3 regions of the Pseudomonas zhanjiangensis genome follow, and region 3 is predicted to be linked to each of the others. Evidence: predicted binding sites of a transcription regulator. Region 3 holds the regulator's gene; each other region holds the start of a gene.
The links. The regulator sigma-54, encoded in region 3, starts transcription at its own class of promoters, with help from an activator protein. The targets are predictions, from matches to a motif close to ANTGGCATNNANNTTGCTNT.
Positions count from the first base shown of each region.

Region 1: a site for sigma-54 is predicted at 2,176-2,195, ahead of flhA (flagellar biosynthesis protein FlhA). Genes of this name have one in related genera too.
Region 2: a site for sigma-54 is predicted at 2,630-2,649, ahead of flgB (flagellar basal body rod protein FlgB). Genes of this name have one in related genera too.

Region 1 covers NZ_JBFTEG010000010.1:37,521-44,679, reverse strand. The annotation lists gene fliQ (flagellar biosynthesis protein FliQ) at 1-209, shown strand, start outside; gene fliR (flagellar biosynthetic protein FliR) at 211-987, shown strand; gene flhB (flagellar biosynthesis protein FlhB) at 996-2,132, shown strand; gene flhA (flagellar biosynthesis protein FlhA) at 2,233-4,380, shown strand; gene flhF (flagellar biosynthesis GTPase FlhF) at 4,396-5,697, shown strand; gene fleN (flagellar synthesis regulator FleN) at 5,813-6,643, shown strand; gene fliA (RNA polymerase sigma factor FliA) at 6,640-7,159, shown strand, end outside.
Region 2 covers NZ_JBFTEG010000010.1:74,298-81,456, reverse strand. The annotation lists gene flgA (flagellar basal body P-ring formation chaperone FlgA) at 1-397, opposite strand, end outside; gene AB5S05_RS13560 (chemotaxis protein CheV) at 474-1,409, shown strand; gene cheR (protein-glutamate O-methyltransferase CheR) at 1,627-2,454, shown strand; gene flgB (flagellar basal body rod protein FlgB) at 2,698-3,105, shown strand; gene flgC (flagellar basal body rod protein FlgC) at 3,120-3,563, shown strand; gene flgD (flagellar hook assembly protein FlgD) at 3,585-4,250, shown strand; gene flgE (flagellar hook protein FlgE) at 4,294-5,628, shown strand; gene AB5S05_RS13530 (flagellar basal body rod protein FlgF) at 5,853-6,593, shown strand; gene flgG (flagellar basal-body rod protein FlgG) at 6,640-7,159, shown strand, end outside.
Region 3 covers NZ_JBFTEG010000006.1:131,992-139,150, forward strand. The annotation lists gene AB5S05_RS09955 (ATP-binding cassette domain-containing protein) at 1-243, opposite strand, end outside; gene AB5S05_RS09960 (KpsF/GutQ family sugar-phosphate isomerase) at 491-1,465, shown strand; gene AB5S05_RS09965 (KdsC family phosphatase) at 1,465-1,989, shown strand; gene lptC (LPS export ABC transporter periplasmic protein LptC) at 1,998-2,567, shown strand; gene lptA (lipopolysaccharide transport periplasmic protein LptA) at 2,554-3,096, shown strand; gene lptB (LPS export ABC transporter ATP-binding protein) at 3,100-3,825, shown strand; gene AB5S05_RS09985 (RNA polymerase factor sigma-54) at 3,959-5,467, shown strand; gene hpf (ribosome hibernation-promoting factor, HPF/YfiA family) at 5,662-5,970, shown strand; gene ptsN (PTS IIA-like nitrogen regulatory protein PtsN) at 5,987-6,451, shown strand; gene rapZ (RNase adapter RapZ) at 6,454-7,159, shown strand, end outside.

The DNA.
Region 1 (7,159 bases), on a different contig from region 3:
TCGCCACCCTGGTGGTGCCCAGTCTGCTGGTCGGTCTGCTGGTGGCCATGTTCCAGGCCGCCACCCAGATCAACGAGCAGACCCTGAGCTTTCTGCCGCGCCTGATGGTCATCCTGCTGACCCTGATCATTGCCGGGCCCTGGCTGGTGCAGCAATTGATGGAGTACACGCAGACGCTGATCATGAACATCCCGATGCTGATCGGCTGACATGCTGGAGCTGAGCGATGCGCAGATCGGCGGCTGGGTCAGCAGCTTCCTGCTGCCGCTGTTTCGCATCGCCGCCTTGTTGATGGCGATGCCGATCGTCGGTACCCAGTTGGTGCCGATGCGGGTGCGTCTGTACCTGGCATTGGCGATCTGCCTGGTGCTGGCGCCGACCCTGCCACCGATGCCGCAGGTGGATGCCCTGAGTCTGCCGGCCTTCATGCTGATCGCCCAGGAGGTGCTGGTCGGAGTGATGCTGGGGTTCACCTTGCAGCTGTTCTTTCACGCCTTCGTGATCGCCGGGCAGATTCTCTCCATGCAGATGGGCCTGGGCTTCGCCTCCATGGTCGACCCGACCAATGGGGTCTCGGTGCCGGTGATCGGGCAGTTCTTCCTGATGCTGGTGACCCTGTTGTTCCTCGCCATGAACGGCCACCTGGTGGTGTTCGAGGTGCTGGCCGAGAGCTTCGTCACCCTGCCGGTCGGCGCCGGCCTGCTGACCGAGCATTACTGGGAGATGGCCACCAAGCTGGGCTGGGTGATCGGCGCCGCGCTGATCCTGGTGTTGCCGGCGATCACCGCGTTGCTGGTGGTCAACGTGGCATTCGGGGTGATGACCCGGGCGGCGCCGCAGCTGAACATCTTCTCCATCGGTTTTCCGCTGACCCTGGTGCTGGGCTTTGCGATCGTCTGGGTCGGTATGGCGGATATCCTCACGCAGTATCAGGTGCTGGCCAGCGAAGCCCTGATGCTGTTGCGCGAAATGGCGCGGGCAGGTTGAGGTAGGCGATGGCCGAGTCTGAGAGTGGTGCCGATAAAAGCGAGGAACCCACGGAGAAACGCCTGCGCGAATCCCGTGAAAAGGGCCAGATCGCCCGTTCCCGCGAACTCAATACCCTGGTAGTGATGCTGGCGGGGGCTGGCGGCCTGCTCGCCTCGGGCGGCAGCCTGGGCAATAGCCTGCTGGAGATCATGCGCGGCAGTTTCGAGCTGTCGCGCGAGGCGATCATGCACGAGGGCACCATGGCCATCTGGTTGATCGGCTCTGGCAAGCTCGCCCTGGAGGCGGTCATGCCGCTGTTCGTGGTCTTGCTGATCGCCTCCATCGTCGGCCCCATCGGCCTGGGCGGGTGGTTGTTCTCGGCCGAGGCAATGGCGCCCAAGTTCAGCCGGATGAACCCCCTGGCCGGCCTCAAGCGGATGTTCTCGGCCAAGGCGCTGGTCGAGTTGCTCAAGGCGCTGGCCAAGTTCGTGGTGATTCTGCTGGTGGCGCTGGCGGTGCTTTCGTTCGACCGCGACGACTTGCTGGCGATCGCCCACGAGCCGCTGGAGTCGGCCATTCTGCATGCCGCTCAGGTGGTCGGCTGGAGCACCCTGTGGATGGCCTGCGGGCTGATCCTGATTACCGCAGTGGATGTGCCATTCCAGCTCTGGGACAACAAGCAGAAGCTGATGATGACCAAGCAGGAGGTGCGCGACGAGTACAAGGACAGCGAGGGCAAGCCCGAGGTCAAGTCGCGTATCCGCCAGTTGCAGCGCGAGATGGCCGAGCGCCGGATGATGCAGGCCGTGCCCGAAGCCGATGTGGTGATCACCAACCCGACCCACTTTGCGGTGGCCTTGAAGTACGACCCGGCCAAGGGTAGCGCGCCGGTGCTGTTGGCCAAGGGTGGCGACTTTACCGCGCTGAAGATCCGCGAGATCGCCCAGGAGCACAGTGTCATGCTGCTCGAGTCGCCGGCATTGGCGCGGGCGGTGTTCTATTCCACCGACCTTGACCAGGAAATCCCTGCCGGGCTGTACCTGGCCGTGGCCCAGGTCCTGGCTTACGTCTATCAGATCCGTCAGTACCAGGCCGGCAAGGGCAAGCGCCCCGGGCCGTTGCCGGACCTGCCGATCCCGCCGGATCTGCGTCGCGACGAGTAGGGACAGGGCCACGACCAGGGATGGTTAGGCCGGCTTGCCCAGAGTTGGAATGCTTCTTGCGATACCCCCCGCCAAGGGCGCGCTGGCGTCAAAAGATTGAATGGCTTGGGGTAGGGACGTGGCAGTAGATCGCTCACAATTGATCGGTAATGTGCGCAGCAACCTGTCCGGGTTGCGCGATGGCAATCTGGGCATCCCCCTGTTGCTGCTGGTCATGCTCGGCATGGTCATGCTGCCGATACCGGCCTTTCTCCTCGACGTGCTGTTCACCTTCAGCATCGCCCTGTCGATCGTGGTGTTGCTGGTGGCGATCTATGCCCTGCGCCCGCTGGACTTCGCGGTGTTCCCGACCATCCTGCTGGCGGCGACCCTGTTGCGCCTGGCGCTCAACGTCGCCTCGACCCGGGTGGTGCTGCTGCATGGCCACGATGGCGGCGATGCCGCGGGCAAGGTGATCCAGGCCTTCGGCGAGGTGGTAATCGGCGGCAACTATGTGGTCGGTATCGTGGTGTTCGCCATCCTCATGATCATCAACTTCGTGGTGGTGACCAAGGGCGCCGGGCGGATCTCCGAGGTCAGCGCGCGCTTCACCCTGGATGCCATGCCGGGCAAGCAGATGGCCATCGATGCTGACCTCAACGCCGGCCTGATCGACCAGGCCGAGGCCAAGCGGCGCCGTTCCGAGGTGTCCCAGGAGGCCGACTTCTATGGCTCGATGGACGGTGCCAGCAAGTTCGTCCGTGGCGACGCCATCGCCGGCCTGCTGATCCTGTTCATCAACCTGATCGGCGGCATCGCCATCGGCGTGTTCCAGCACAGCCTGAGCGTCGTCGATGCCGGCAAGGTCTACACCCTGCTGACCATCGGTGACGGCCTGGTCGCGCAGATTCCCTCGCTGTTGCTGTCCACGGCCGCGGCGATCATGGTAACCCGGGTCTCCAGTTCCGAAGACATGGGCGCCCAGGTCAACCGCCAGATGTTCGCCTCGCCGCGTGCCCTGGCGGTCGCGGCGGCGATTATGATCGCCATGGGCCTGGTGCCCGGCATGCCGCACTTCTCCTTCATCAGCCTCGGCCTGGTGGCCGCCGGCGCCGCCTACTGGATCGCCAACAAGCAGCGCCAGGTCAAGGCCGAGGAGGTCAGGGAGGTCCAGCGCCAGCAGGAGCTGTTGCCGGCGCAGAAGGCCCAGGAGGTCAAGGAGCTCGGCTGGGATGACGTCACCCCGGTCGACATGGTCGGCCTGGAGGTGGGCTACCGGCTGATTCCGCTGGTCGACCGCAATCAGGGTGGGCAGCTGCTGGCACGGATCAAGGGGGTGCGCAAGAAGCTGTCCCAGGAAATGGGCTTCCTGATGCCCTCGGTGCATATCCGCGACAACCTCGACCTGCAGCCCAACGCCTACCGGCTGACCCTGATGGGGGTCAGCGTGGCTGAAGCCGAGGTCTTCCCTGACCGCGAGCTGGCGATCAACCCGGGTCAGGTGTTCGGCACCCTCAATGGCGTGGCCGCCAAGGATCCGGCGTTTGGCCTGGAGGCGGTGTGGATAGATCCGAGCCAGCGCGACCAGGCGCAATCGCTGGGCTATACGGTGGTCGATGCCAGTACCGTGGTTGCCACCCACCTCAATCAGGTGCTGCACAAGCACGCCCATGAGCTGCTCGGCCACGAGGAGGTCCAGCAGCTGATGCAGTTGCTGGCCAAGAGCTCGCCCAAGCTGGCCGAGGAATTGGTACCGGGGCTGGTGTCGCTGTCGACCCTGCTCAAGGTGCTGCAGGCGTTGCTGCAGGAGCAGGTGCCGGTACGCGACATTCGTACCATCGCCGAGGCCATGGCCAATGCCGCGGCCAAGAGTCAAGATCCCGCCGCGATGGTGGCGGCGGTGCGGGTCGCCTTGGCCCGCGCCATCGTGCAAAGCATCGTGGGACTAGAGCCGGAGCTGCCTGTGATCACCTTGGAGCCAAGGTTGGAACAGATATTGCTAAACAGTCTACAGAAGGCCGGTCAGGGCTCCGAGGATGGCATCCTCCTGGAGCCGGGCATGGCCGAGAAGCTGCAGCGTTCCCTGGTGGAAGCGGCGCAGCGCCAGGAAATGCTCGGCAAGCCGGTGATTCTGCTGGTGGCCGGTCCGGTCCGGGCGATGCTCTCGCGGTTCGCGCGGCTGGCGGTGCCGAGTATGCACGTGCTGGCTTACCAGGAAATTCCGGATAACAAGCAGGTCACCATCGTCGCGACGGTGGGGCAGAACTAACCGAGGTCACAGGCCATGCAGGTCAAACGCTTTTTCGCCGCCGATATGCGTCAAGCCATGAAGCTGGTTCGCGATGAGCTGGGCGCGGATGCCTCGATCATCGGCAATCGTCGGGTTGCCGGCGGTGTCGAGCTGACCGCGGCGCTGGACTACCAGATTCCTGCCGCACCTGCTCGCCAGGCAAACCCGGCGCTGGAGGCCGAGCTGCGCAAGACCCAGTCGCGGATCGCCTCGGCCCAGGCGGAGCTGGCCACCCGCGGCCAGGCCGATGCCGGCAAGGATCGCCAGCTTTTTGGCGGGATGCCCGAGGTGCCCGCCGATAAGCCGAGTGTCACCCCGCTGGCGGCGCCGGTACAGCCGGTCGTGGCCGGTGATCAGCGCGCACTGGAGGCCATGCGTTTCGAGCTGAACGGCCTGCGTGAACTGATCGAAGTGCAGTTGGGCTCGATCGCCTGGGGGCAGATGCAGGACCGCCGTCCCAAGCAGGCCAATCTGTGGCGTCGCCTGCAGCGCATGGGTCTGCCGGGCGAGCTGTCGCGGGTCCTGCTCGAGCGGGTGGCCAATGTCGCCGAACCGCGTCAGGCCTGGCGCATGCTCCTGGCCCATCTGGCCCACGCTATTCAGACGCCCAAGCAGGAACCGCTGGAAGAGGGCGGGGTGATCGCCCTGGTCGGCCCGGCTGGCATGGGCAAGACAACCACCCTGGCCAAGCTGGCGGCGCGCTACGTGCTCAAGTACGGCGCGCAGAACATCGCCCTGGTGAGCATGGACAGCTACCGCATCGGCGCCCAGGAACAACTGAAGACCCTGGGCCGCATCCTCAATGTCTCGGTCACTGCGGTCGATCCGGGCGAGTCGCTGACCCAGGCCCTGGCGCCGCTGGCACGCAAGCGGGTGGTGCTGATCGACACCGCCGGCCTGCCGGCCAGTGATCCGGCGCTGCGCATGCAGCTCGAGGCGCTGGCCAGTCGCGGCATCAAGGCTCGCAACTACCTGGTATTGGCCGCTACCAGCCAGAGCCAGGTGCTCAAGGCGGCGTATCATAGCTACAAGCGCTGTGGGCTCTCCGGCTGCATCCTCAGCAAGTTGGACGAGGCGACCAGCCTCGGCGAGGTTTTAGGTCTGGCTATTGGCCAGCGTCTGCCGGTAGCCTATCTCACCGATGGGCCGCGGATTCCCGACGACCTGCAGGTGCCGCGTAGCCACCAGTTGGTCAGTCGTGCGGTCGGTTTGCAGAGCGCCGAGGACCCGAGTGAAGAGGCCATGGTTGAGATGTTCGCCGGTCTCTATCAACATCCGGCGCGACGCGCCGGCTAATGGCTGCTGCGGCAGTGGTATTGCGACGTGGGGCAGTGCTTGGCAGGGCGAATATCGGCCCGGCGCAACCAGCCTCAGGGTTCCAGTCTAACGTCAGACAAGGTGTGTAGATAACATGGGTATGCATCCCGTACAGGTGATTGCGGTGACCGGCGGCAAGGGCGGCGTCGGCAAGACCAATGTCTCGGTGAATCTGGCGTTGGCGCTGGCCGACCTCGGGCGGCGGGTGATGTTGATGGATGCCGACCTCGGGCTGGCCAACATCGATGTGCTGCTGGGGCTGACGGCCAAGCGCACGCTGGCCGATGTTATCAGCGGCGAATGCGACCTGCGTGACGTGCTGCTGCAGGGGCCGGGCGGCGTGCGTATCGTGCCGGCCGCCTCGGGCACCCAGAGCATGGTCCAGCTGACGCCGATGCAGCACGCCGGCCTGATCCAGGCGTTCAGCGAGATCAGCGATAACCTCGATGTGCTGATCGTCGATACCGCGGCCGGCATCGGCGACTCGGTGGTCAGTTTCGTCCGTGCCGCCCAGGAAGTGCTGGTGGTGGTGTGCGACGAACCGACCTCGATCACCGATGCCTACGCGCTGATCAAGTTGCTCAATCGCGACTTCGGCATGAACCGCTTCCGCGTCCTGGCGAACATGGCCCATAGCCCGCAGGAAGGCCGCAATCTGTTTGCTAAGCTGACCAAGGTGACCGACCGTTTCCTCGACGTGGCGCTGCAGTACGTAGGCGCGGTGCCTTATGACGAGTCGGTGCGCAAGGCCGTGCAGAAGCAGCGTGCGGTCTATGAGGCGTTTCCCCGGTCCAAGTGCGCCCTGGCATTCAAGGCGATCGCGCAGAAGGTCGACGCCTGGCCGTTACCGGCCAACCCCCGTGGCCACCTGGAATTCTTCGTCGAGCGTCTGGTTCATCAGCCAGCCGCGGACGCCGCCGTATGACAGCAGCCCCTGGACTCCGTATGTACAGCAAGGCGCAGGCACAAGACTCCCAATACCAGCTGATCGAGCGCTATGCGCCCCTGGTCAAGCGTATCGCCTATCACCTGCTGGGGCGCTTGCCGGCCAGCGTGCAGGTCGATGACCTGATTCAATCCGGGATGATCGGCCTGCTCGAAGCCGCGAAGAAGTATGACGTGAGCAAGGGGGCAAGCTTCGAAACCTTTGCCGGTATTCGCATTCGCGGTTCGATGCTCGATGAGGTGCGTAAAGGTGACTGGGCGCCGCGTTCGGTGCATCGAAACAGCCGCATGGTCAGTGACGCCATTCGGGTAATTGAGTCCAGAACCGGGCGTGACGCTAAAGATCACGAGGTTGCGGCCGAACTCCAATTGAGTCTGGAGGATTACTACGGCATTCTTGGCGACACTTTGGGCAGCCGCCTGTTCAGCTTCGACGACCTGTTGCAGGACGGCGAGCATGGTGGCCTGCATGAAGACGCCAGCTCCACGCATTCAG
Region 2 (7,159 bases), on a different contig from region 3:
TGGCCGTTACCACTTCACGGTACAGCCTGACCTGGGCGGGGACGAATACGGTCCAGGGTGAGGCGCCTTCGCAGCGCACGCGCACGGTGGTGCGGCCAATGGGTTCGGCCGGGCTCTCCAGCGAGGTTGTCAATTCCTTGTCGCACAGGGGCAGGCGCAGCCGAGGATCGAGTCGATTGACCTCGATCTCGTGACGGCCTTCGATTTCACTGCGTTGCAGGTAGTCGTTCACCCGGCGCTCAAGAAAGTCGCGGGTGGCGCCGATAAGCTCTTCAGGCAGCGTCACCGCGGCATTTGCCAAGGGGAAGTAGCCGAGCGCGCACAAAGCAGGTAAAACTGCCAGCCAGTGGCGGCGTCTTGCTGGCATGCGTCGATATGTTGTCGTTTTTGCGTTCATGCTGAGTAAAAAGCAAGGCCCGTGCCGCCTGCTACGCTGAGCAAAATGCGCGCTACTCAAACAGAGGAGTTTGGGCATGGCCGGTGTATTGGATTCGGTTAACCAGCGAACTCAGCTGGTTGGACAGAATCGCCTAGAGTTGCTGCTGTTCCGTCTCGATGGCGGGCAGCTTTACGGGATCAACGTATTCAAGGTGAAGGAGGTGCTGCAATGCCCCAAGCTCACCATCATGCCCAAATCCAGCCCGGTTGTGCGCGGGGTGGCCAATATCCGGGGCGGCACCATTCCGATTCTCGACCTGTCGATGGCGACCGGGAAGATGCCGCTAAAGGATCTGAAGAACAGTTTCGTGATCATTACCGAGTACAACACCAAGGTTCAGGGGTTCCTGGTGCATTCGGTCGAGCGCATCGTCAACATGAACTGGGAGGAGATCCATCCGCCACCCAAGGGGGCAGGACGCGATCATTACCTTACGGCGGTGACTAGGCTGGATCAGCAGCTGGTCGAAATCATCGACGTCGAGAAGATCCTCGCCGAGGTCGCGCCGACCTCTGAAGTGATTTCCGCGGGGGTGATCGATGTCCAGACCCAGGACAAGGCCGTTAGCAAGCATGTACTGATTGTCGATGACTCGTCGGTGGCGCGTAAGCAGGTGATGCGCTGCCTGCAGACCGTGGGCGTGGAGGTGACCGCGTTGAACGACGGTCGCCAGGCGCTGGACTACTTGCGCAAGATGGCGGACGAGGGGCGGCATCCCGGGGAGGAGTTCCTGATGTTGATTTCCGACATCGAGATGCCCGAAATGGACGGTTATACCCTGACGGCGGAAATTCGCGGGGATGCGCGCATGCAGAAGCTGCATATTCTCCTGCATACTTCGCTGTCCGGCGTGTTCAACGAGGCGATGGTCAAGAAGGTCGGTGCGGATGATTTCTTGCCCAAGTTTCGCCCCGACGACTTGGCTTCGCGGGTGGCCGAGCGCATCAATGCGGTAGACCAGTCTGTTTGAAAACCTGTCCAGGGCGTGCCGGGGTTGCCGGTTGCCGGTTGCCGGTTGGCGGAGGCGTGGGGCGCCGCCGCGGCCCTGGACGGCGGGCCTGCTTTGGTGTTCCATGCAGGCCCTTAGCGCGCCTGCCGGCTGTTTGAGCTGCGCGATGTAATCCGCTTTGCGATGGGGTTGAGGGGGCGTCTCTCAGCGCAATAATTTGATTGGTGAGGCCTGGCTAGTGTCTTCAGGGAATTTGGATTTCGAGCAGTTCCGGACTTTTCTGGAAAAGGCCTGCGGCATCTTGCTGGGGAGCAACAAGCAGTACCTGGTTTCCAGTCGTTTGAACAAGTTGCTGGATCAACATGGCATCAAGTCCCTCGGGGAACTGGTGCAGCGTATGCAAAGCCAGCCACGCAGCGGCCTGCGCGAGCAGGTGGTCGATGCCATGACCACCAATGAAACCCTGTGGTTCCGCGATACCTACCCCTTCGAAGTGCTGAAGAATCGTGTGTTACCCGAGCTGATCAAGGCCAGCCCAGGACAGCGCTTGCGTATCTGGTCGGCGGCTTGCTCCTCGGGGCAGGAGCCCTATTCGCTGTCGATGAGTATCGACGAGTTCGAAAAAACCAACATCGGCCAGCTCAAGGCAGGCGTGCAGATAGTGGCGACCGACCTGTCGCCCTCGATGCTGGCCAACTGCAAGTCCGGCGAGTACGACAGCCTGGCCATCGGTCGGGGCTTGTCGCAGGACCGTCTGCAGCGCTATTTCGAACCCAAGGGGCCGGGACGCTGGGTGATCAAGCCGGCAATCAAGAGTCGAATCGAATTCCGGCCGCTGAACCTGTTGGACAGTTATGCCAGCCTGGGCAAATTCGACATCGTGTTCTGTCGCAACGTCTTGATCTATTTTTCGGCCGAAGTGAAGAAGGATATCCTTACGCGCATTCATGCCATGCTGAAGCCGGGCGGTTACCTGTTCCTCGGCGCGTCGGAAGCGCTTAACGGCCTGCCAGACCGTTACCAGATGGTGCAGTGCAGTCCTGGAATCATCTACAAGGTCAAATGACTCATCGGGAACCACAACACGGGAGGCCACTGGCCTCCCGTTTTGCATTCTGTGGGCCGGCAATGGGGTTGCAGGCTTGCCGCTGCGCTTGCCACCAGGCGGAAAAGCCTTGCCGTTGTGCCTGCGTTTTTCCTCTGCTTATCTATTAAGTGGTTGAAAAATAATATAAAAAAATGATGGCACGCACTTTGCTGTATGTCTGGCACGGACAACAGGCAAGCCAAACGGCAAAGGTTCCTGACCATGAGCATCAGCTTCGAAAGTGCACTCGGCATCCATGAAAAAGCGTTGGGCTTTCGCGCCCAGCGCGCCGAGGTGCTGGCCAACAACATGGCCAACGCCGATACCCCCAACTACAAGGCTCGCGACCTGGATTTCGCTTCGGTTCTGGCCGAGCAGAGTGGCAAGGCGCAGCGCGGTCCGGGTGGGCTGAATCGCACCGACAGTCGGCATATCGCCGCCGAGGGCGTGAGTCTCAGCGATGCCAGCCTGGTCTATCGGGTTCCCTTGCATGCTTCGATTGACCAGAACACCGTCGATGAGCAGATCGAGCAGGCCAACTACGCGGAAAATGCCGTGAGCTTCCAGGCCAGCTTCACCTTTCTCAACAGCAAATTCAAAGGGCTGGTCAGCGCCCTGCGCGGCGATTAAAGGAGTCTGATGCCATGTCACTCGCCAGTGTCTTCAATATTGCCGGAACCGGCATGAGCGCCCAGAGCACTCGCCTGAACACCATTTCCAGCAACATCGCCAACGCCGAAACGGTGTCCTCGAGCATCGATCAGACCTATCGCGCGCGCCATCCGGTGTTTGCCACGGTATTCCAGCAGGCCCAGGAGGGCGACCGAGGTTCCCTGTTCGCCGAGCAGGACCAGGCCGGTCAGGGCGTCCAGGTACTGGGCATCGTCGAGGACCAGAGCAATCTGGTGCCGCGCTACGAGCCCGACCATCCGGCCGCCGATGCCGATGGCTACGTGTATTACCCCAACGTCAATGTGGTCGAGGAAATGGCCGACATGATCTCGGCCAGTCGGGCGTTCCAGACCAACGTCGAAATGATGAACACCGCCAAGCAGATGATGCAGCGTGTGCTGACCCTGGGTCAGTAGGCCGCCAGAGAGGATTGAAGGATGAGCAGCGTCAGTGGTGTCAGTTCCGCACTGGATCAGTACCAGATCAAGCAGGAAGCCGGCCAGAGCAAGGAACTCGGCAAGAACGAGTTTCTCAACCTGCTGGTGGCCCAGTTGAACAACCAGAACCCGCTGGAGCCTCAGGGCAATGGCGAGTTCATCGCCCAGCTGGCCCAGTTCAGCCAGGTCGAGGGGATCGAGAAGCTCAATACCAGCATGAGCTCCCTGTTGTCCGGCTATCAGTCGTCCCAGGCGCTGCAGGCCTCTTCCCTGGTCGGGCGCAAGGTCATAGTGCCGACCGACAAGGCGGTGGTCGACACCAGCGAAAGCTTCAAGGCCAGCCTGGTTCTGCCGAGCAGCAGCAGCAACGTGTATGTCAACGTCTACGACAAGTCGGGCGCCGCCGTCAGTCGCGTCAACCTGGGCGAGCAGAGCGCTGGCAACGTCAGCTTTATCTGGGACGGCAAGGATGCCAGCGGCAATCTGTTGCCGCCCGGCAACTACAGGTTCGAAGCGCAGGCGACTTACGACGGCGAGACCAAGGGTCTCTATACCCTGCTCCCGGCCAACGTCGACAGCGTCACCCTTGGTGGTAGCGAGCTGACGCTCAACCTGGCGGGGCTTGGCAGCGTGCCGCTTTCCCAGGTGCAGGTCATCGGTCAGTAATCAGCAGATTCAATAGCCGGTGCGTCCGGCAAAGGAGACTTCCATGTCGTTCAATATCGGTTTGAGTGGCCTGCGCGCTGCGACCAGTGACCTCAATATCACCGGCAACAACATCGCCAACGCCGGCACCATCGGCTTCAAGCAGTCGCGCGCCGAATTCGCCGACCTGTACGCGGCTTCCGTGCAGGGTACCGGCAAGAACACTCAGGGCGCCGGTGTGCAGCTGGCCAATGTGTCCCAGTCGTTCAACCAGGGCAATATCAACTACACGCAGAATGCCCTGGACCTGGCCATCAACGGCAATGGCTTCTTCCAGACCAGCAACAACGGCGAGATCAGCTACACCCGCGCCGGCTATTTCGGTACCGATCGCGACGGCTATATGGTGAATAACTTCGGCTATCGCTTGCAGGGCTACGCGGTCGATGGCAATGGCAATCTGCAGAACGGCGTGATCACCGATCTGCGCATCCAGTCGGCCAGCCAGGCGCCGCAGGCCACTACCCAGTTGACGCAGACGTTCAACCTGAACTCGACCAATACGATACCGACCACCACGCCGTTCGATCCGACCGATCCCACCACCTACAACTCGTCCACCTCGACCAATATCTATGACACCCAGGGAAATGCCCATGTCTTGACCCAGTACTTCGTCAAGACCGGCCCCAATGCCTGGACCATGAATGTACTGGTCGATGGACGCAACCCGGCAGACCCGTCCGTCACCACGCCCTACTCGATGGCGATGGGCTTCACCGCCAGCGGTCAGTTAAATACCGCCAGCCTGGTTTCCGGCGACTATGACGGCGCCGGGGCGACCGACTTCACCGTCGACCCGGTCAACGGGCGCTTCACCCTGAACGGCTGGGTGCCGGCCACGGCCGATAGTTCGGTGCCACCAGTCTGGTCGGCCAATGGCGCCACTGCGGCCACCGGCGGCATTCAGGTAGACCTGCGTGCGTCGACCCAGTTCGCCAGCTCCTTCGCGGTTAACGCCGTCAGTCAGGATGGCTACACCACCGGGCAGTTGGCGGGGCTGGAGATCGATGACACCGGGGTGATTTTCGCCCGCTACACCAATGGTCAGTCGAATGTGCAGGGCCAGATCATCCTGGCCAGCTTCGCCAATACCCAGGGCCTGACGCCGGTGGGCAAGTCCGCCTGGGCGCAATCCTTCCAGTCCGGTGAGCCGGTGATCGGCACGCCCCGCGCCGGTACCCTCGGCGCCCTGCAGTCGGGGGCTCTGGAGGACTCCAACGTCGAGGTGTCCGAGCAGCTGGTCAACATGATCGTTGCCCAGCGCAACTACCAGGCCAGCGCCAAGGCGATCGAAACGGAAAGCGCCATCACGCAGACCATCATCAATCTGCGCTGATAGCGGCTCAGGGCCTGTTTGGCCCGGCGCGATTGCAGCGACCCTTGCCGGCGGCGGCAATTTCCCGCCGACAGGCGCTTTCAAGGCTCCCATCGGGAGCCTTTTTTATTTCGGATAACAGCATATTTTTCAATCACTTGCAGATTTATTCTGGTGGCTGGCACGGCGCTTGCTGGGTTCTCTGCAAAGAGCAGTTGGCGGTACGCCCGCCTCGGAGATTGACCATGGACAAGATGCTGTATGTCGCCATGACTGGGGCCCATAACAACAGCCTGGCCCAGAGTGCCCACGCCAACAATTTGGCGAACATATCGACCAATGGTTTTCGTCGCGATTTCGAGCAGGCACGTTCGATGCCGGTGTTCGGTGATGGTCTGCCGGCGCGGGTATACGCCATGTCCGAGCGGCCGGGAACCGATTTTTCTCCGGGCGCCATGCAGGAAACCGGTCGCGACCTGGATGTGGCCATCGGTGGTCAGGGTTGGTTGGCCGTGCAGGCTGCCGATGGCAGTGAGGCCTACGTGCGTACCGCCAGCCTGAACGTCGATGCCCTCGGCGTATTGCGCACCGGCAACGGTTTGCCGGTAATGGGTAATGCCGGGCCGATCGCAGTGCCGCCGGAGCAGAAGATCGAGATCGGCCAGGATGGCACCATCAGTATTCGTGCGCTCGGCGAGGCGCCCAACGTGCTGGCCGAAGTCGATCGCCTGAAGCTGGTCAATCCCGATCCCAAGCAGATGGAGAAGGGCAGCGACGGCATGATGCGGGTCAAGGGCGGTCAGCCGGTGCTGGCCGACGCCGCGGTCCAGGTGACCTCGGGCTTTCTCGAATCGAGCAACGTCAACGCCGTGGAAGAGATGACGGCGATCCTCTCGCTGTCCCGCCAGTTCGAGTTGCAGGTGAAGATGATGCGCACCGCCGAAGACAATTCGGCGGCCATGGCGCGGGTTTTGCAGATTAGCTAGTCATCAGCACGCGGCGTCGAAAAAGCGACGTCCGAGGAGAATCGATATGCTTCCGGCACTGTGGGTCAGCAAGACCGGTCTGTCCGCCCAGGACATGAACCTGACCACCATTTCCAACAACCTGGCCAACGTGTCCACCACCGGCTTCAAGCGCGATCGCGCCGAGTTCGAGGACCTGCTGTACCAGATCCGTCGCCAGCCCGGTGGCCAGTCCAGCCAGGACAGCCAGTTGCCGTCCGGTCTGCAGCTCGGCACCGGGGTGCGGGTGGTCGGCACCCAGAAGATCTTCACCACCGGCAGCCTGCAGACCACCGAGCAACCGCTGGATATGGCGGTCAACGGCCGCGGCTTCTTTCAGGTGCTGATGCCCGACGGCACGGTGTCCTACACCCGCGATGGCAGTTTTCATCTGAATGCCGACGGCCAGGTCGTCACCTCCAATGGCTACGCGCTGGAACCGGCGATTGTCCTGCCCGGCGAGGTGCGTACCTTCACCGTCGGCGATGATGGCACCGTATCGGTGACCACCGCCGGCGACTCGCAGCCGCAGATCGTCGGCAACCTGC
Region 3 (7,159 bases):
GAACAACTCGCTGCGCGAGAGCCTGGGCAGATTCTGCCCATTGACCCACACCTCGCCCTGGCTCGGCCGCAACTGGGCGGCGATCAGGCGCAACAGGGTGGTCTTGCCGCAGCCGGAAGGCCCCATGATGCCGGTGACCTTGCCGCGCGCAATGCTGATATCGACGTTCTTGAAGATGAAGCGGTCGCCGCGCTGAAAACTCAGGCCTTTCAGCTCGACCGCATTCTGGTTCTCGGCGCTCATCTGGAATCCCTGCGTTAAGCTTCCCTGAAAGACGTCCGGCCTCAGGGCGAGGACACTACAATAGCCGGACCGGCCCAAAAAACGCCGCGCACTATAGCATTGCAAGATTCGCCTTCCCAAGACCGAAAACCGGCTTATTGCGCCCTACCCAGCCGCCAAAAATGCCAGCCGCAGGATTGCCAGGTGAGCAAGCGGCGCATTCCCGCTATAATCGCCGCCTTTTACTTGGTATGCCCTTTCCGACGCCATGAGCCAGCCCAGCGAATTGATCAAGTCAGCCCAGCGCACCCTGCGCCTCGAACTCGACGCGGTGGCCGAACTGCTGCCACGCATCGACGCGAACTTCGTCCGCGCCTGCGAACTCATCCTTGCCAGCAAGGGCCGCGTCGTCGTGGTCGGCATGGGCAAGTCCGGGCATATCGGCAACAAGATCGCCGCCACCCTGGCCAGCACCGGCACCACCGCCTTCTTCGTCCACCCGGCCGAGGCCAGCCACGGCGACATGGGCATGATCACCCGCGACGACGTGGTACTGGCGCTGTCCAACTCCGGTTCGACCGCGGAAATCGTCACCCTTCTGCCGCTGATCAAGCGCCTCGGCATCACCCTGATCAGCATGACCGGCAACCCCGAATCACCGCTGGCCCGCGCCGCCGAGGTCAACCTGGATGCCAGCGTGTCCCAGGAAGCCTGCCCGCTGAATCTGGCACCGACCTCCTCGACCACCGCCTCCCTGGTCCTTGGCGACGCACTGGCCATCGCCCTGCTCGAAGCCCGCGGCTTTACCGCCGAGGATTTCGCCTTCTCCCACCCTGGCGGCGCCCTCGGCCGACGCCTGCTGCTCAAGGTCGAGCACGTCATGCACACCGGAGCGCGCCTACCCAAGGTCGTCCGCGACACCTCGCTGCGCGAGGCCCTGCTGGAGATGACCCAGAAAGGCCTGGGCATGACCGTGGTGACCGAGACCGACGGCCGTCTTGCCGGCGTGTTTACCGACGGCGACCTGCGCCGCACCCTGGATCGCGGCCTGGACGTGCGTGAGGCGCGCATCGACGAGGTGATGACGATCCACGGCAAGACCGCGCGCGCGGAGATGCTCGCCGCCGAGGCACTGAAGATCATGGAAGACCACAAGATCAGCGGCCTGGTGGTGGTCGATGACGACGATCGGCCGATCGGCGCCCTGAACATGCATGACCTGCTACGCGCCGGAGTGATGTGATGACCCTCGATCTGCAGCAACGCTCCCAGGCGATCAAACTGGCGATCTTCGATGTCGACGGCGTACTGACCGACGGCAAGTTGTATTTCCTGGTCGACGGCAGCGAATTCAAGACCTTCAACACCCTCGACGGCCACGGCATCAAGATGCTCATCGCCTCCGGGGTAAGCACCGCCATCATCAGCGGGCGCACCACCCCGGTGGTCGAGCGCCGCGCCCGCAACCTCGGCATCCAGCACCTCTACCAGGGCCGCGAGGACAAGCTCGTGGTCCTCGACGAGCTGCTCGGCGAGCTCGGCCTGAGCTATGAGCAAGTCGCCTACCTCGGCGACGACCTGCCCGACCTGCCGGTGATTCGCCGCGTCGGCCTGGGCATGGCGGTGGCCAGCGCCGACAGCTTCGTTCGCCAGCACGCCCACGGCGTGACCCAGGCGCGTGGCGGCGAAGGCGCGGCCCGGGAGTTCTGCGAGCTGATCATGCGCGCCCAGGGCACCCTGGAATCCGCCCAAGCCGCCTACCTGTAGAGCCCCCTATGCTGCGCAGACTGCTCAACCCCGCCCTGTTCACCCTGGCCGCCCTGCTCCTGGCCGCGATCGGCTACTGGAACATCAGCCCCGAGAGCTTTTCCGAGCGCCCCACGCAGACCGACGCGCAGAACGCGATCGACTTCTACGTGGTGGATGCCAGAACGGTGCAGTACCAGGCCGACGGCAAGCTGCACTATGAACTCAAGACCGCCAAGGTCGAACATATCAAAGCCAGCGACATGACCCTGCTGACCCTGCCAGATCTGCGCCTGTATCGCGGCAGCGAACACCCCTGGCACGTCACCAGCGCCCGCGGCGAAGTCGCGCCGGCCGGCCAGGAGGTCGAACTGATCGATCAGGTTCGCGTAGAGCGCACCGACGCCAAGGGCCGCCCGACCATCCTGACCACCAGCCGCCTGACCGTATTCCCGGACAAGGAATATGCGCAGACCCAGCAAGCCGTTAGAATCGACGCGGCCAACGGAGTGACCACGGCACAAGGAATGAAAGCGTACTTGAATGACGGCAGGATGCTCCTGCTGTCCAACGTAAGAGGCCAGCATGAGGTTCGTTAAAACCTTCCCCCTTCTGCTCAGCTTGAGCGCCGCGCTAGGAAGCGCCTGCGCTTGGGCCCTGCCGTCCGACCGCGAGCAACCGATTCGCGTACAGGCCGACAGCGCGGAACTCGACGATCGCCAGGGCGTGGCGGTCTATCGCGGCGATGTGATCATCACCCAGGGCAGCCTGAAGATCACCGGCGACACCGTGACCATCACCCAGAATGCCCAGGGCGATATCGAGGTCTTCACCTCGATCGGCAAGCCGGCCTATTACGAACAGAAGCCAGCCGCGGACAAGCAGGTGGTCAAGGCCTACGGCCTGACCATCCAGTACTTCGCCGCCAACGAGCGCATCGTACTGATCGACCAGGCCAAGGTCATCCAGGAAGGCAACACCTTCGAAGGCGAGAAGATCGTCTATGACACCCAGCGCCAGATCGTCAATGCCGGCCGCGCCACGGGCAGCAACGTGACCACCCCGCGTCCGCGCATCGACATGGTGATCCAGCCGAAGAACAAACCAGCCGAACAGCAGGCACAGTAACGCATGGCCACTTTGAAAGCGCAGCACCTGGCCAAGAGCTACAAGGGCCGCCAGGTCGTCCGCGATGTCAGCCTGAGCATCGACAGCGGCCAGATCGTCGGCCTGCTCGGCCCCAACGGTGCGGGCAAGACCACCTGCTTCTACATGATCGTGGGCCTGGTCCAGGCCGACCAGGGTCGCGTGCTGATCGACGAGCATGACGTCAGCCACCAGCCCATGCACGGCCGCGCCCGCGCCGGGATCGGCTACCTGCCGCAGGAGGCCTCGATCTTCCGCAAGCTCAGCGTGGCCGACAACATCATGGCCATCCTCGAGACGCGCAAGGACCTGGGCCGCGCCGAGCGCCGCAAGGAACTCGAAAGCCTGCTGCAGGAATTCCACATCAGCCATATCCGCGACAACCTCGGCATGAGCCTGTCCGGGGGCGAACGGCGCCGCGTGGAAATCGCCCGCGCCCTGGCGACCGCACCGAAATTCATTCTGCTCGACGAACCCTTCGCCGGCGTCGACCCGATCTCGGTCGGCGACATCAAGCAGATCATCCACCACCTCAAAGCCAAGGGCATTGGCGTGCTGATCACCGATCACAACGTCCGCGAGACCCTGGACATCTGTGAAACGGCCTATATCGTCAATGATGGGCAACTGATCGCCGAAGGCGATGCCGCTGCCATCCTGGCCAACCAGCTGGTCAAAGAAGTGTATCTGGGGCACGAATTCCGCCTGTAAATGGCGATTTTGTCGGCCGAGCAGCAGCTGCTGCTAGGCAAACCCCTCCAGCTCAGGCATATAATTTGCTTCCTAGTGGCGCCTCGGCGCCCTGTAGTGGATTGCGCTCAGGCGCCGGTATTGAAGGTCTGCAATGAAACCATCGCTAGTCCTGAAGATGGGCCAGCAGCTGACGATGACTCCGCAGCTGCAACAGGCCATTCGTCTGCTCCAACTGTCCACCCTGGATCTGCAACAGGAAATCCAGGAGGCGTTGGAGTCCAACCCGATGCTCGAACGCCAGGAAGACGGCGAGGACTTCGACAGCTCGGACCCGCTGGCCGACGGCGCCGACAGCCCGACAACCACGCCTCAGCAAGAGGAGCCTTACCAGGACACCAGCTACCAGGAAACCACCCAGACCGTGGACAACCTGGAAGATGGCGAGTGGAACGAGCGCATTCCCAACGAGCTGCCGGTCGATACCGCCTGGGAAGACGTCTACCAGACCAGCGCCAGCAGCCTGCCGAGCAACGACGATGACGAGTGGGACTTCACCACCCGTACATCCAATGGCGAGAGCCTGCAGAGCCACCTGCTCTGGCAGCTCAACCTGGTCCCGATGTCCGACAAGGACCGACTGATCGGCGTCACCCTGATCGACTGCATCAACCAGCAGGGCTACCTGGAAGAGACGCTTGAGGAGGTGGTCGAGGCCTTCGACCCGGAACTGGACATCGAGCTGGACGAAGTGGAAGCCGTGCTGCACCGCATCCAGCAGTTCGAGCCAGCCGGTATTGCCGCCCGCGACCTGCGCGAATGCCTGCTCCTGCAACTGCGCCAGCTGCCGGCCAGCACCGCCTGGCTGAGCGAGGCCCAGCGCCTGGCCGGCGACTACCTCGACCTGCTCGGCAACCGCGACTACAACCAGCTGATGCGGCGCCTGAAGATCAAGGAAGACGAGCTGCGCCAGGTCATCGAGCTGATCCAGAGCCTCAACCCGCGTCCCGGCTCGCAGATCGAGTCGGGCGAGCCCGAATACGTGGTGCCCGACGTCATCGTGCGCAAGCACAACGACCGCTGGCTGGTCGAACTCAATCAGGACGCCATGCCGCGCCTGCGGGTCAACCCGCAATACGCCGGTTTCGTCCGCCGCGCCGACGCCAGCGCCGACAACACCTTCATGCGCAACCAGTTGCAGGAGGCGCGCTGGTTCATCAAGAGTCTGCAGAGCCGCAACGAAACCCTGATGAAGGTAGCCACCCAGATCGTCGAGCACCAGCGCGGCTTCCTCGACTACGGCGACGAGGCAATGAAGCCCCTGGTTCTGCATGACATCGCCGAAGCGGTCGGCATGCACGAGTCGACCATCTCGCGCGTCACCACGCAGAAGTTCATGCACACCCCGCGTGGCATTTACGAGTTGAAATACTTCTTCTCCAGCCACGTCAGTACCTCCGAGGGCGGCGAGTGCTCGTCGACGGCGATCCGCGCGATCATCAAGAAACTGGTCGCCGCGGAAAATGCAAAAAAGCCGTTGAGCGATAGCAAGATCGCTGGTTTACTGGAGGCACAAGGCATTCAAGTGGCCCGCCGCACAGTCGCAAAGTACCGCGAATCCCTAGGCATAGCGCCTTCCAGCGAGCGCAAGCGATTGATCTGAGGCGACACCGAACGGAAGATCGCTCGATACAGCACACAACCAACCCAGCCTCGCCCGTCCCGACCCTAGCGGCACCGTCGGATGTACAGAAGCGACAATGCCGGGTTCGCTGCCTCAGCCTCTTCCCAGCCGACGCGTTCCGGTGGCAGGTCTCAAGGCCTGTCTCTTTTACACGGCAACAAGGAGAATGCGGTATGCAAGTCAACATCAGTGGACATCAGCTGGATGTGACCGACGCCCTGCGTGACTACATCGACGAGAAACTCGGTCGATTGGAACGCCACTTCGACAAGATCACCAACGTACAAGTCATCATGGAGGTCGAGAAGCTCAAGCAGAAGATCGAAGCGACCCTGCACATCGCCGGCGGCGAAGTCGTCGCCAACGCCGAGCATGACGACATGTATGCCGCCATCGACCTACTGACCGACAAACTCGACCGTCAACTCATCAAGCACAAGGAAAAGCAGCTCGAGCGCCAGCAGGGCGCAATGGCCCGCTGAGATCGCCCCCCCTCCTATGATCCGACTTGAAAACATCCTGACCCCCGGCCGTTCCCTGGTGAACGTGCCGGGAGGCAGTAAGAAGCGTGTGCTCGAACAGATCGCCAACCTGGTGGCACGCGATCTGCCCGAGCTGGATAGCCAGGACATTTTCGAAAGCCTGATCGCCCGAGAGAAACTCGGTTCGACCGGTTTCGGCAATGGCATCGCCATTCCCCATTGCCGCTTGCCCGGTTGCAACGCACCGATCAGCGCCCTGCTGCGTCTGGACGCGGCAGTGGATTTCGACGCCATCGACGGCGCCCCGGTAGACCTGCTGTTCGTCCTGCTGGTGCCGGAGGCGGCCACCGACGAACACCTCGAACTGCTGCGCCAGATCGCCAGCATGCTCGACCGCAGCGAAGTGCGTGAACGCCTGCGCCAAGCCCAGAGCAGCGATGCCCTGTACCAGGTGGTAGTGGACGTACAGAGCGGTCACTGAGCATGCGCCTGATCATCGTCAGCGGTCGCTCGGGCTCCGGCAAAAGCACCGCCCTCGATGTTCTTGAGGATAACGGTTTCTACTGCATCGATAACCTGCCCGCCGGCCTGCTCCCGGAGCTCGCCGAGCGCGCCCTGCTGCACACCGAATTGCTGCATCCGCAGGTGGCCGTATCCATCGATGCGCGCAACCTGCCCAGCCAGCTCAAGCGTTTCCCCGAGTTGCTCGACGAAGTGCGGGCGCGGCATATCCAGTGCGACGTGATCTACCTGGATGCCGACGAGGAAACCCTGCTCAAGCGCTTTTCCGAAACCCGCCGACGCCACCCCCTGACCAACGAGCAGCGCTCGCTGGCCGAGGCCATCGCCGAGGAAAGCCAGCTGCTGGCGCCGATTACCGACCTGGCCGACCTGAAGATAGACACCACCCACCTCAATCTCTATCAGCTGCGCGATAGCCTCAAGCTGCGCCTGCTCAACCAGCCGGAGCCGGGCACGGCCTTTTTGGTCGAGTCGTTCGGCTTCAAGCGCGGCATGCCGGTGGACGCCGACCTGGTGTTCGACGTGCGCTGCCTACCCAACCCCTACTGGAAGCCGGACCTGCGCGACTACTCGGGACTGGACCAGCCGGTGATCGACTACCTCGCGGCCCAGGCCGACGTCGAAGAGATGTTCCAGGACATCCTCGCCTACCTGAAGAAATGGCTGC